3 regions of the Mesorhizobium sp. M0590 genome follow, and region 2 is predicted to be linked to each of the others. Evidence: predicted binding sites of a transcription regulator. Region 2 holds the regulator's gene; each other region holds the start of a gene.
The links. Region 2 encodes LexA, which represses DNA repair genes until DNA is damaged. Its sites were predicted from a motif close to TGTTCNNNNTGTGTTCNG; they were not measured.

Region 1 (3,263 bases), on a different contig from region 2:
GGCTCGAGGCGCTTCGCGAAAGACAATAAATCTTTTGCCGCCGGTCCCCCTACAGACAGAGTCCGGACCATCGAAGCGTTCGGCTCGCCGAGTGCTGCCAGGGCCGCCTCCAGCAGTTCCCGCGTCCTCTCCGGTACGGCAACTCCATTGACCTCCGCCATCCGGATCGCCTGTGCCAGCAAAATCGAGACGGGGGCGAGTTCGTCATGAAGGTCGATTACGGTCTGGCAGTTATCGGCAAGAGTGGCAAGAAACTCAGCCATGTTTTCCCGAGCGGGGATCGTCATCAGCAATTCGCGGAAGCGAAGGCCAACTTCGATCGTTTCGAGGCGATGCCCCTGCGACCCCCATGGTCCGGAAGAGTTGCTTTGCAACGGGCAGAAGCGAGCGCGCGAATGCGGTCATGTTCAGGTCACGCATCAGCCGGATCAGGCCATGAGTTTCATACCATGCTTCTTCGGGGCCGACTGGCGCTTCGCATGAAAGTGCGCACGCCATTCCGACAAGCGATTCGGTCAGGTTGTGGAGGCGATGATAAATGTCGGCAAAGCGTACCATGCGATACGCGACCGCAGCGGATCATCTCCTGCGACCTGAAGGCCATGTTCTGCCAGGTTGCGAGCATGCTGGACTCGTCCGGCAGTCACATACGCGCCGCCAACCAGCCTTATCAGCATGAGATCGACGTTCGGCGCGCTTGTGTGCGGCGCGGTTGCCGCGGCGATCGCCAGAAGCTTTTGGATATAGTCGATATCCGAATCATCGCGCAGGCTTGGCTTACATGCTCGATCAATCCTGAAAGCCCGTTCATGAGCGTATCCGCCTGCCCAGTGAGAAGGGCTGTGGGTAGCGTCGTGCGGCCCAAAACAACGACCCGTTGGTCAGCTAGCCACTGCAGCGCCGATTTCAGGAAGGGCATGAGGCTTTCTTCGTAATCCGCCTGCCCCCTTGCCCGCAGGCTTGGCGCGTTGCCCGTCTGTTGCACCGAATATCGATACGGCCCCGGCTGGACGATTAACCCATCCGTCGGCAAAGTCCTGACTTTCGGTCATGCGGGTCAGCAACCGGCTGCCGACCCTGGACCACTCGGCTAATTCACCGTCGGCGGTACCGCTCTCGAACGCGTCGCGCTGCGTTGGCAGCATGGCTTCGAACGGCAGGGCATATGCCTGAGTTTCCTCCCGCACTGTTCTTACGTAGGCGGCCTTGCGTTCTTGATTTGTTCTGATATCATTTCTTAACCTACTTAGAATAATTTACCTCGATATTTTCGCAGGGGTTTCAGTTTTGTTTGTAGAGAATCTTTCTATCGGCCGAGTTGTTATGCATGAGGTATTCCAGAGGAAAGACGGGCCAAATATAGTGCCGCCATTCTACGGCAAGGAGCTCGAAATACTGGATGCCAAGGCTGTCAGTCATTTTGGGATGCGTATCACCGACGCGCTGTCCGCACAGTCCAAAAGCATAGAGATGCGGATAGTGAAGACCGAGGACGCGAGCGTGGTTGGAACCGCTCGACGTCTTGTTCTGGCAACCGACACCGATTTTCCCAACGTCTCCAATCACATGGCCGATGCCCTGGCTGACGCACAGAAATCACGAGGCATTCCCGGGGGAATGCTTCTAGTCTTCGATGGGAAAGTCGGTGGCGACGGAAAGCCCTTCGTCGGGGTGATCAAAGCGGAGATGCAGTCCGGCTTTCAACGCCGACTGGCTGCGGCAAAAGTTGTGACCGAATTCCTCGAGAACATCTTCCTGACGCCAGCCACGAGGCTCTACAAGCTTGCCCTGTTCATCTCTGAAGACGTCGCTGTCACGGCGAGCACAAGTTGGCGATGCTTCGTGTTTGACAGCAACATTACCGCGACCCGCCGAGAGAACGCGGCCGTATATTTCTACGACGGCTTTCTTGGCTGCGCCTTTCCTGAGAGCGGGAAATATGAAACCGCGAAGTTCTTCGATCTCACAAAGGAATTCGTTCGCACATCGGTAAATGACCGAGATCTCCGAAAGGACCTGGGGGACGCGCTATTCGCCTTCGTTAAGGTAGATCAGGCACCCACGTTCACCTCGCAGCAGTTCGGCGACACGTATCTGCCACCCGAATTGCGTGACCCGTTCAACAAGTTCCTCGAAGCCAGGAAATTCCCCACCAATAGGGCCGTGGTTCGGGACATCAGCGAGATGGGTGGCAGGCTGCGGCGCCGGAAGTACAAGTTCGGTCCAGACATCGAATTATCGGCGTCCCCGGACGCGATACGGAATCGCACCGTGACAATCGAGGATGTGCCGCCGGGTGATGATGCCGAAGGCGAGGCTGCAAGCTGGACCAGGATCACGGTCCGCAGGCCAGTCACCGAACAGCTATGACCACCGAGCTCGAGATCCTGCGACGCTGGGAGGCGGAGCAGCAGTACTACGATGCCTGGGGCAGGTTCGTCATCCACGCGGTCATCGACGGGCTCTCGACCCAAGTGGAGGCGCCGGACCTGTTCTTGCGCCTTCCGGTTAAGCACAGGCTGAAGGAAAGCAAGTCGCTCATCCAGAAGGCACTCTATCGCGGCAAGGGCTACCCAAGCCCGTATGACGACATCGAGGACAAGGTGGGCATCCGCTTCGTCGTGCTCACCTCCGACGAAATACCCATCGTCGAGAAGGCGATCGCCGAATTCGGCGACAAATACTGGTTCTGGGAAAAGGCTCGGGACTTCGCCGAGGAGCGAGCCCGGAAGCCTTGGGAGTTCGGGTACCAGTCGGTCCACTACGTGGTTCGGGCAAAGGCGGGGGTCGTCTTCGAAGGGGTCCCTATACCGCTGGACATTCCGTGCGAGATCCAGGTCCGCACGCTGCTTCAGCATGCCTTCAGCGAAGTTACCCACGACACAATCTACAAGCCAAGCGTCAAATCGACGCCTGAGATGATGCGGGCTGCGGCAAAGGCCATGGCGTTGATCGAAGCGACTGACGACTACTTCCGCCAAGTTGGCAACCTCATCGACGCATCGGTCAAGAGCGTCAAGGCATTGATCGGCGCCTTGTCGGTGTACTACCGAGATAAGATCGGCTTGGACGCGACTGTCACCACTCTCGACGGCGAGCTGATGGACGCCTACCTCCCACTGGCCGGCGAGAGCTCAATCGAAGACATCCTCCTTTGGCTGAACACCAAGGATTTCATATGGGAACGCATCAAGGGCCGGCGAGAGGACCAGGCCCTGTTCGCCTTGCCCTCGATCTTGTTGCTCTACTTCGTGGTGGGCAAT
Region 2 (3,263 bases):
CCTGTTCGCCAATCTGGCCATCATGCCCATCGTCTCACTGGTCGTCATGCCCTTCGCCGTTCTCAGCGCGCTGGCGATGCCGTTCGGTGCGGATGGCCCTTTCCTCTATGTCATGGGCAAGGGGCTGACGGCGATGATCGCCCTGTCCGGGTGGATATCGGAGCGCTCGCCGATCGATGCGGTCGGGCTGATTTCGCTGAGATCCGTCCTTCTGGTGACGATCGCCCTCGTCATTGCCAGCATGGCGACGACCTGGTTGCGGCTGGCGGCACTTCCTTTTGCGCTCGCCGGCTTGCTGACGACAACGCAGACACGCATACCCGACGTATTGGTCTCGGAGGACGCACGGCTGGTCGCGCTGCCGATCGGCAGCGGTGAACTCGCGGTCAACCGGGCACGCCCGAATGAGTTCACCATCGACAACTGGAAACGCGCGCTCACATCAGAGGCTATCGTCGCGCCGGAAACACCTGGAAAGAACGACCCGCAATTCGACATTGCCGATCCGGCCGACCTACCGCCGGGCATGCCGTTCATTTGCACGGACGGCCTCTGCCTTGCCAGACATCCATCCGGCGCGATCATCGCGCAAGCCAAGGACCGCGATACTGCGCGGCCAGCCTGCGCCTTTGCCAGCTTGATCGTCATCGACGACGCCACCGCCCATAACCCCTGCTACTACGACCGGCTGGTCCTCGTCGTCACCAAACGGCAACTGGCGCACGCGGGAAGTGCCGCCGTCTACTTCGATCCACAAGCGGCAACGCGCGCCGAAATCCGTTTCGCGGTCGAAAAATCATACCGGCCCTGGCACGTGCAGCGGAAATTTTCACGCGCGGCACGGGGCCTGCCGCCATACCGCAGGGCCGACAACCCCAAAGCCGGTGCCAAGGGCGGAGCTCAGTAGCGGCGGATCAGTCCGACGAGCTTGCCCTGCACCTTGACCCTGTCTGGTCCGAAGATGCGCGTCTCGTAGGCCGGATTGGCGGCTTCCAGGGCGATCGAGGCGCCCTTGCGGCGGAACCGCTTCAGCGTCGCTTCCTCCTCGTCGACCAGTGCCACCACGATCTCACCGGGGCTCGCCGTATCGGCATTGCGGATGATCACCGTGTCGCCGTCGAAAATGCCGGCCTCGATCATCGAATCGCCTTTGACCTCGAGCGCATAATGCTCGCCGCCCATGATCATATCCGGCGGCACCGAAATCGAATGCGTCTGGTGCTGGATGGCGTCGATCGGCACACCGGCGGCGATGCGGCCCATCACCGGGATCGAAACGGCGGCGACGACATCGTCGTCATTGCCGGCTGCAGGGACGCGCGACGATGTCGGCTTGCCCTGCCGAGGGGCGCCTTGCCCAAGACTACCCTGGATGACACTCGGCGAGAACTTGCGTGCCGCATTGAGGCCGGGGGCGATCGAGTCAGGCAGGCGCAGCACCTCCAGCGCACGGGCCCGGTTGGGCAAACGGCGAATGAAGCCGCGCTCCTCCAGCGCCGTAATCAGCCGATGGATTCCCGATTTGGAAGCCAGGTCGAGCGCCTCCTTCATCTCGTCGAAGGAGGGCGGAATACCGCTTTCCTTCAATCTTTCGTGGATGAACATAAGCAGTTCGTGTTGTTTGCGTGTCAGCATAGCGACCCCCAACAGAATCAGAAAAACAAACCCAGAACAAACACTATCTGTTCCAGTTGTGTTCCGCAACTGTTTAAAGTTTAATGAATGCGTTAAGGCTTGGGAAACAAACGACGTCCCCTACCGGCGTACCGCATTTTCACCGCCGCGAGCCTCATCGCCTTGATTCTGCTTTCGTTTGCGCCCTTCTGGCCTCCTAGAAGGCGGCACTGGCATCGGCCGTCGGTCGGCAAAGGGCACGGAAGTGAACCCCTATCGACTGTGCGGTTTGGTCAATGCACCGTGAACGAAACGAACTCAAAACGCCAACCTCGCGGTTAAGTCCCGGTTTCCACCGCCTGGTCAGGCTGCTTCTCGCCGGTGGAGCCTTGCTGCGCATAACCAGGTAATGGAAGAACAGTCGATGCGTGTCCGGCGTTGCGTTGGATCTTGGGGGAGCAGACAAATCATGACAGGAATTCCCGATCTCGCGGCCATAAAGGCGATGGATGCCGCGGATCCGCTGCGCGCAATGCGCGACCGCTTTGTGTTGCCGCAAGGAGTGATCTATCTCGACGGCAATTCGCTAGGAGCTGCTTCACGTGCCGCTTTCGATGAACTGCACAAGGCCGCGACCGAAGAATGGTCGCATGATCTCATCCGCGCATGGAACACGGCCGGCTGGTTCAACATGCCGCTTGAACTTGGCGACCAGCTCGGGCGCCTGATCGGTGCCGCGGCCGGCCAGACAGTGGTCTGCGACACGACATCGGTCAACATCTACAAGCTGCTGCACGCCGCCATGGCAATGCGACCGGAGCGGCAGGTCATCGTCGCCGAGGGCGATAGTTTTCCGACGGACCTCTACATAGCTGAGGGTGTGGTTTCGACGCGAAAAGATACGCTGCTGCGCCTCTCGGGGGTCGACGCGCCGACCGTCGAAGAGCTGATCGACGAACGCACCGCCGTGGTGCTGGTCAACCACGTCAACTACAAGTCGGGCGAACTGCGCGACATGCCGGCGCTGACGCGCAGGGCTCAGGAAGCCGGGGCGATGATCGTCTGGGATCTCTGCCACACCGCCGGCGCGATGCCAGTCGAGCTCGACAAGGCAAACGCCGATTTTGCCGTTGGCTGCACCTACAAATATCTGAATGGCGGCCCGGGCGCGCCTGCCTTCATCTATGCGGCTGAGCGGCATCTTTCCGACATCCAGCAGCCGCTCACCGGCTGGTGGGGCCATGCACGGCCCTTCGCCTTCGAGCCAGGCTATGCGGCCGGCACCGGCATCCGCCGGTTTCTGTGCGGCACGCAGCCGGTCCTGTCGATGCGCACGCTGAAGGGCGCGCTCGACATCTGGAACGATGTCGACATGACGGCGGTGCGCAAGAAGAGCATCGCGCTGGCGGATCTGTTCATCGAGCTTGTCGAGGCAAAGTGCGGCACTTACGGGCTCACGCTCGAAAGCACGCGCGATGGGGAAAAACGCGGCAGCCAGATCTCATTCATGCATGAGCATGGCTACCAGGTCATGCGCGCGCTGATCGAACGTGGCGTGATCGGCGATTTTCGCGCGCCATCGACCATGCGCTTCGGCTTCACCCCGCTCTATGTCGGCTATGCCGATGTCTGGCAGGCCGTCAAATTGC
Region 3 (3,263 bases), on a different contig from region 2:
AGCCCGAGCGGAGCGGCCAGCCAGCCGATCAAAGCTGCTGGCTGCGAGCGAAAATGCGGCCGTAGCTGGCATCGTCGATCTCTGCGAAGTGATGGGAGCGCAGGAAACGCTGCAGCCGGGGATTCGGTGTGGCGCAGGTGGCGGCATGGACATTCCAACGGATCAGCTTGAATTGCCGATCGATGGCATAGGCCCGGACAAGCCTCCACAAGACGAGCAGGACGCCTTCGCCACCGCCGTCGATATGGGCAAAATTGACCAGAAGCGTGCCGCCATTGCGATTGAATTCGGCCAGGACGGTGGCGCTGCCCATGGCGAAGGAGATCGGCCGGCCGAAGGCCAGCAACGCATCCTGGTCCGCGCGCGACAGCGCCCTCAACGTCTCCAGGGAGACACCCTCGATTTCGATCCGCATTGAAGGGTTGACCCTCGCTAAGTTGCTCGCCTCGCCCATTGCCCTAGTCTGCTTGCCAGAAAGACAGCTGATAATCCTCCAGGTCTCTGGAGTCTGAAGCGAAAAACTCGACGACAAACCTTCGGTTCGCAAACTGCCATTGCAGTTTTGCCTCATAAATCTCCTTGAGAACCGAGCCGAGAAACACGAGTTTGTCGCGAGAGATGTCGGCGGCGCCCAAGGCGTGAATGTCGGCAATGTGCAGGTGGTTCATAACCGCTTCCACGGACTGTCGTGTGGCGTTGGGGTCTCGTTCAAAGCTTCGCAGGCCTTCCTCGCTAAACCCTTCCATCAAAACGTAGCGTTCGAACGTCACGAATTTCGGCCAGAAAATGGTGCTGTATCCCACAGCAAGCGCAAATCGGCCCTCGCACCCGACCCAGCTTTGTAGATCGATGCCGGACCCATTGTTCCAGGCTGCCAATTCAGCCTTCATGCTGGCTGGAACATCCATATCGTAGCCTCCCGATCTCGCCTGTCATAGGTCTTTCAACGGCTGCTTTCCAGTAGACCGGCAAAGTTGCATCCCTTCACGCTTGTCGTCCCCAAATCCGCGCCGTATGTCTCCACGCGATGAGCGAGATCGAATTCCGTCGCGCGCAGGCGCCCGACCTGCCGGCGATCGTTGCAATGCTTGCCGACGATGTGCTCGGCGCAGACCGGGAAGACCCGTCCACGCCGCTTGCGCCGTCCTATCTCGATGCCTTCAGCGCAATCGATACCGATCCCAACCAGTTGCTGGCCGTCGCCGTCAACGCCGGGCAAGTGGTCGGAACGCTGCAGCTCAGCTTCCTTCCAGGCATTTCGAGAAAAGGCGCCTGGCGCGGCCAGATCGAAGGCGTTCGCGTCGCCCGGCAATGGCGCTCGCGCGGCCTCGGCAAGCTGATGATCGAATGGGCGATTGAAACATGCCGTTCGCGCAATTGCAGCTTCGTCCAGCTCACCACGGACAAAGGTCGACGGGAGGCGCACGCTTTTTACGAGCGCCTCGGCTTCACCGCCAGTCATCTCGGCTACAAGATGGCGCTGTAGCGCTCGGCTGATTGCCGAAGTCGGCGCTGCCCCTCATCCGCCTGCCGGCACCTTCTCCCCGTATAGCGACGGGGAGAAGGGGCTGTCCGCAAACTCGGCACTTTCCTGCAACGTTAGTGATTGGCGAAGCCATCGACGAAAGCGTCCTTCTCCCCGTCACTATACGGGGAGAAGTGCCCGGCAGGGCGATGAGGGGCGGCGCCAACCTGAAGCGATTGCCCCTTCACCTGTCGTCCGCGCTGCTTGACAATTCACCCACAATGTTCTCTTTATGTTCTCATCACAACTCGAGACAATGCGGCGTTCGAACCGCCGCGGGCGAACGGGCCGGATGGAAGCCAACATCCTCCACGCGGATCTGGATGCCTTCTATGCCTCGGTCGAACAGTTGCTCGACCCGGCCTTGCGCGGCAAGCCGATTGCCGTCGGCGGCGGGGTAGTGCTTGCCGCTTCCTATGAAGCCAAGGCGTTCGGCGTGCGCGGCGGTATGCCGGGACGGCGCGCGCGGGAACTCTGCCCGCAACTCATCTTCGTCGGCGGCCATTTCAAGGACTATCAGCGGCTGGGCGATGCGGCAATCAAGGTGCTCGGCGATTTCACGCCGGTGGTCGAGCGGATTTCGATCGACGAGGCCTTTGCCGACGTCGCCGGCTGCACCCATTTGTTCGGCTCGCCGGCCGAGATCGCCGGCAAGATCCGCGGCCGCGTGCGGGCCGAGCTCGGCCTGCCGATCTCGGTCGGCGTAGCCCGCACCAAGCATCTGGCCAAGATCGCCTCACAGGTCGCAAAACCGGACGGGCTGGTGGTGGTCGATCCGCGCCACGAGCTGGAGTTCCTGCACCACCTGCCGGTCGAGTTGATGTGGGGCGTCGGCCCGGTCACCAGGCAGCGGCTGGCCGGCATCGGCGTCAACACCATCGGCGAGCTGGCGAAGACCAATGGTGGGGCGCTTGAGCGCCTGCTCGGGCCGGCGGCGGGAGAGAAACTCAACGCGCTGGCGTGGAACCGCGATCCGCGCAAGCTCGAGACGCAGCGCCGGGCGCGCTCGGCGGGTGCGCAGTCGGCGCTTGGCCGAAAACCGGCCGAGGAGCAGGTCTTCGTGCCCGCTTTGCTGCATCTGGCCGACAGGGTCGCCACAAGATTGCGGGCGAAATCCCGGCCCGGCCGCACGGTGACGGTTCGCGTCCGCTTTGCCGATTTGCGCTCGGTGACGCGCTCGATCACGCTCGACCAGCCGATTTCGGCAACCGCCATGCTGGCCGAGATCGCCGAGGCGCTGGTGCGCAAGGTGCTCATCGACCATCCGCACGAAAAGACAATCTCGCTGCTGGCGATCGCCGTATCGCATCTGGAGCAGCATGCCGGCCTGCAACTGGAACTGCCGCTCGGGCTCGACGACGACCGCCGCCGCCCCGGCACCAGCAAGGGCGCGGCGCGCTGGACCGCGGATCGCGCCGTCGACAAGATCCGCGACCGCTTCGGCTGGGAGGCGGTCGGCTACGCCTCGGTCGCGCTCGGACTGCGGCGATCGGTTCCCGACGCATTTCGGGAGCTGGCCGAGAAGGAATTGTGAGCCTCGATTACACTTTGGTTGCCAAGTCGCCGGAATGACGTTGAAGGCTGCGGACTTGTGAATTTATCTTCGGTCCAGTTGGTCGTGCACCGGTTTGGGTATCGGCCAGACAGGGTAGCACCCGCCCGCAAATCCTTCCGCACCTTCATTTCGAACGACAGGAGATCGGCATGGGACAGAACGCCGGATATTTCGCACTCATCG

Region 1: the regulator LexA is predicted to act here: its motif matches at 1,210-1,227, upstream of NKI52_RS29960 (nucleoid-associated protein).
Region 3: the regulator LexA is predicted to act here: its motif matches at 1,748-1,765, upstream of dinB (DNA polymerase IV).

Annotation. Positions count from the first base shown of each region.
Region 1 is NZ_JAMYQN010000028.1:50,264-53,526, forward strand. It holds gene NKI52_RS29955 (hypothetical protein) at 1-287, opposite strand, end outside; gene NKI52_RS29960 (nucleoid-associated protein) at 1,324-2,370, shown strand; gene NKI52_RS29965 (GTP pyrophosphokinase) at 2,367-3,263, shown strand, end outside.
Region 2 is NZ_JAMYQN010000010.1:243,654-246,916, reverse strand. It holds gene NKI52_RS18860 (ComEC/Rec2 family competence protein) at 1-907, shown strand, start outside; gene lexA (transcriptional repressor LexA) at 901-1,635, opposite strand; gene kynU (kynureninase) at 2,084-3,263, shown strand, end outside.
Region 3 is NZ_JAMYQN010000015.1:53,541-56,803, reverse strand. It holds gene NKI52_RS23170 (hypothetical protein) at 1-1, shown strand, start outside; gene NKI52_RS23165 (hypothetical protein) at 29-415, opposite strand; gene NKI52_RS23160 (hypothetical protein) at 459-908, opposite strand; gene NKI52_RS23155 (GNAT family N-acetyltransferase) at 1,028-1,486, shown strand; gene dinB (DNA polymerase IV) at 1,818-3,059, shown strand; gene NKI52_RS23145 (hypothetical protein) at 3,230-3,263, shown strand, end outside.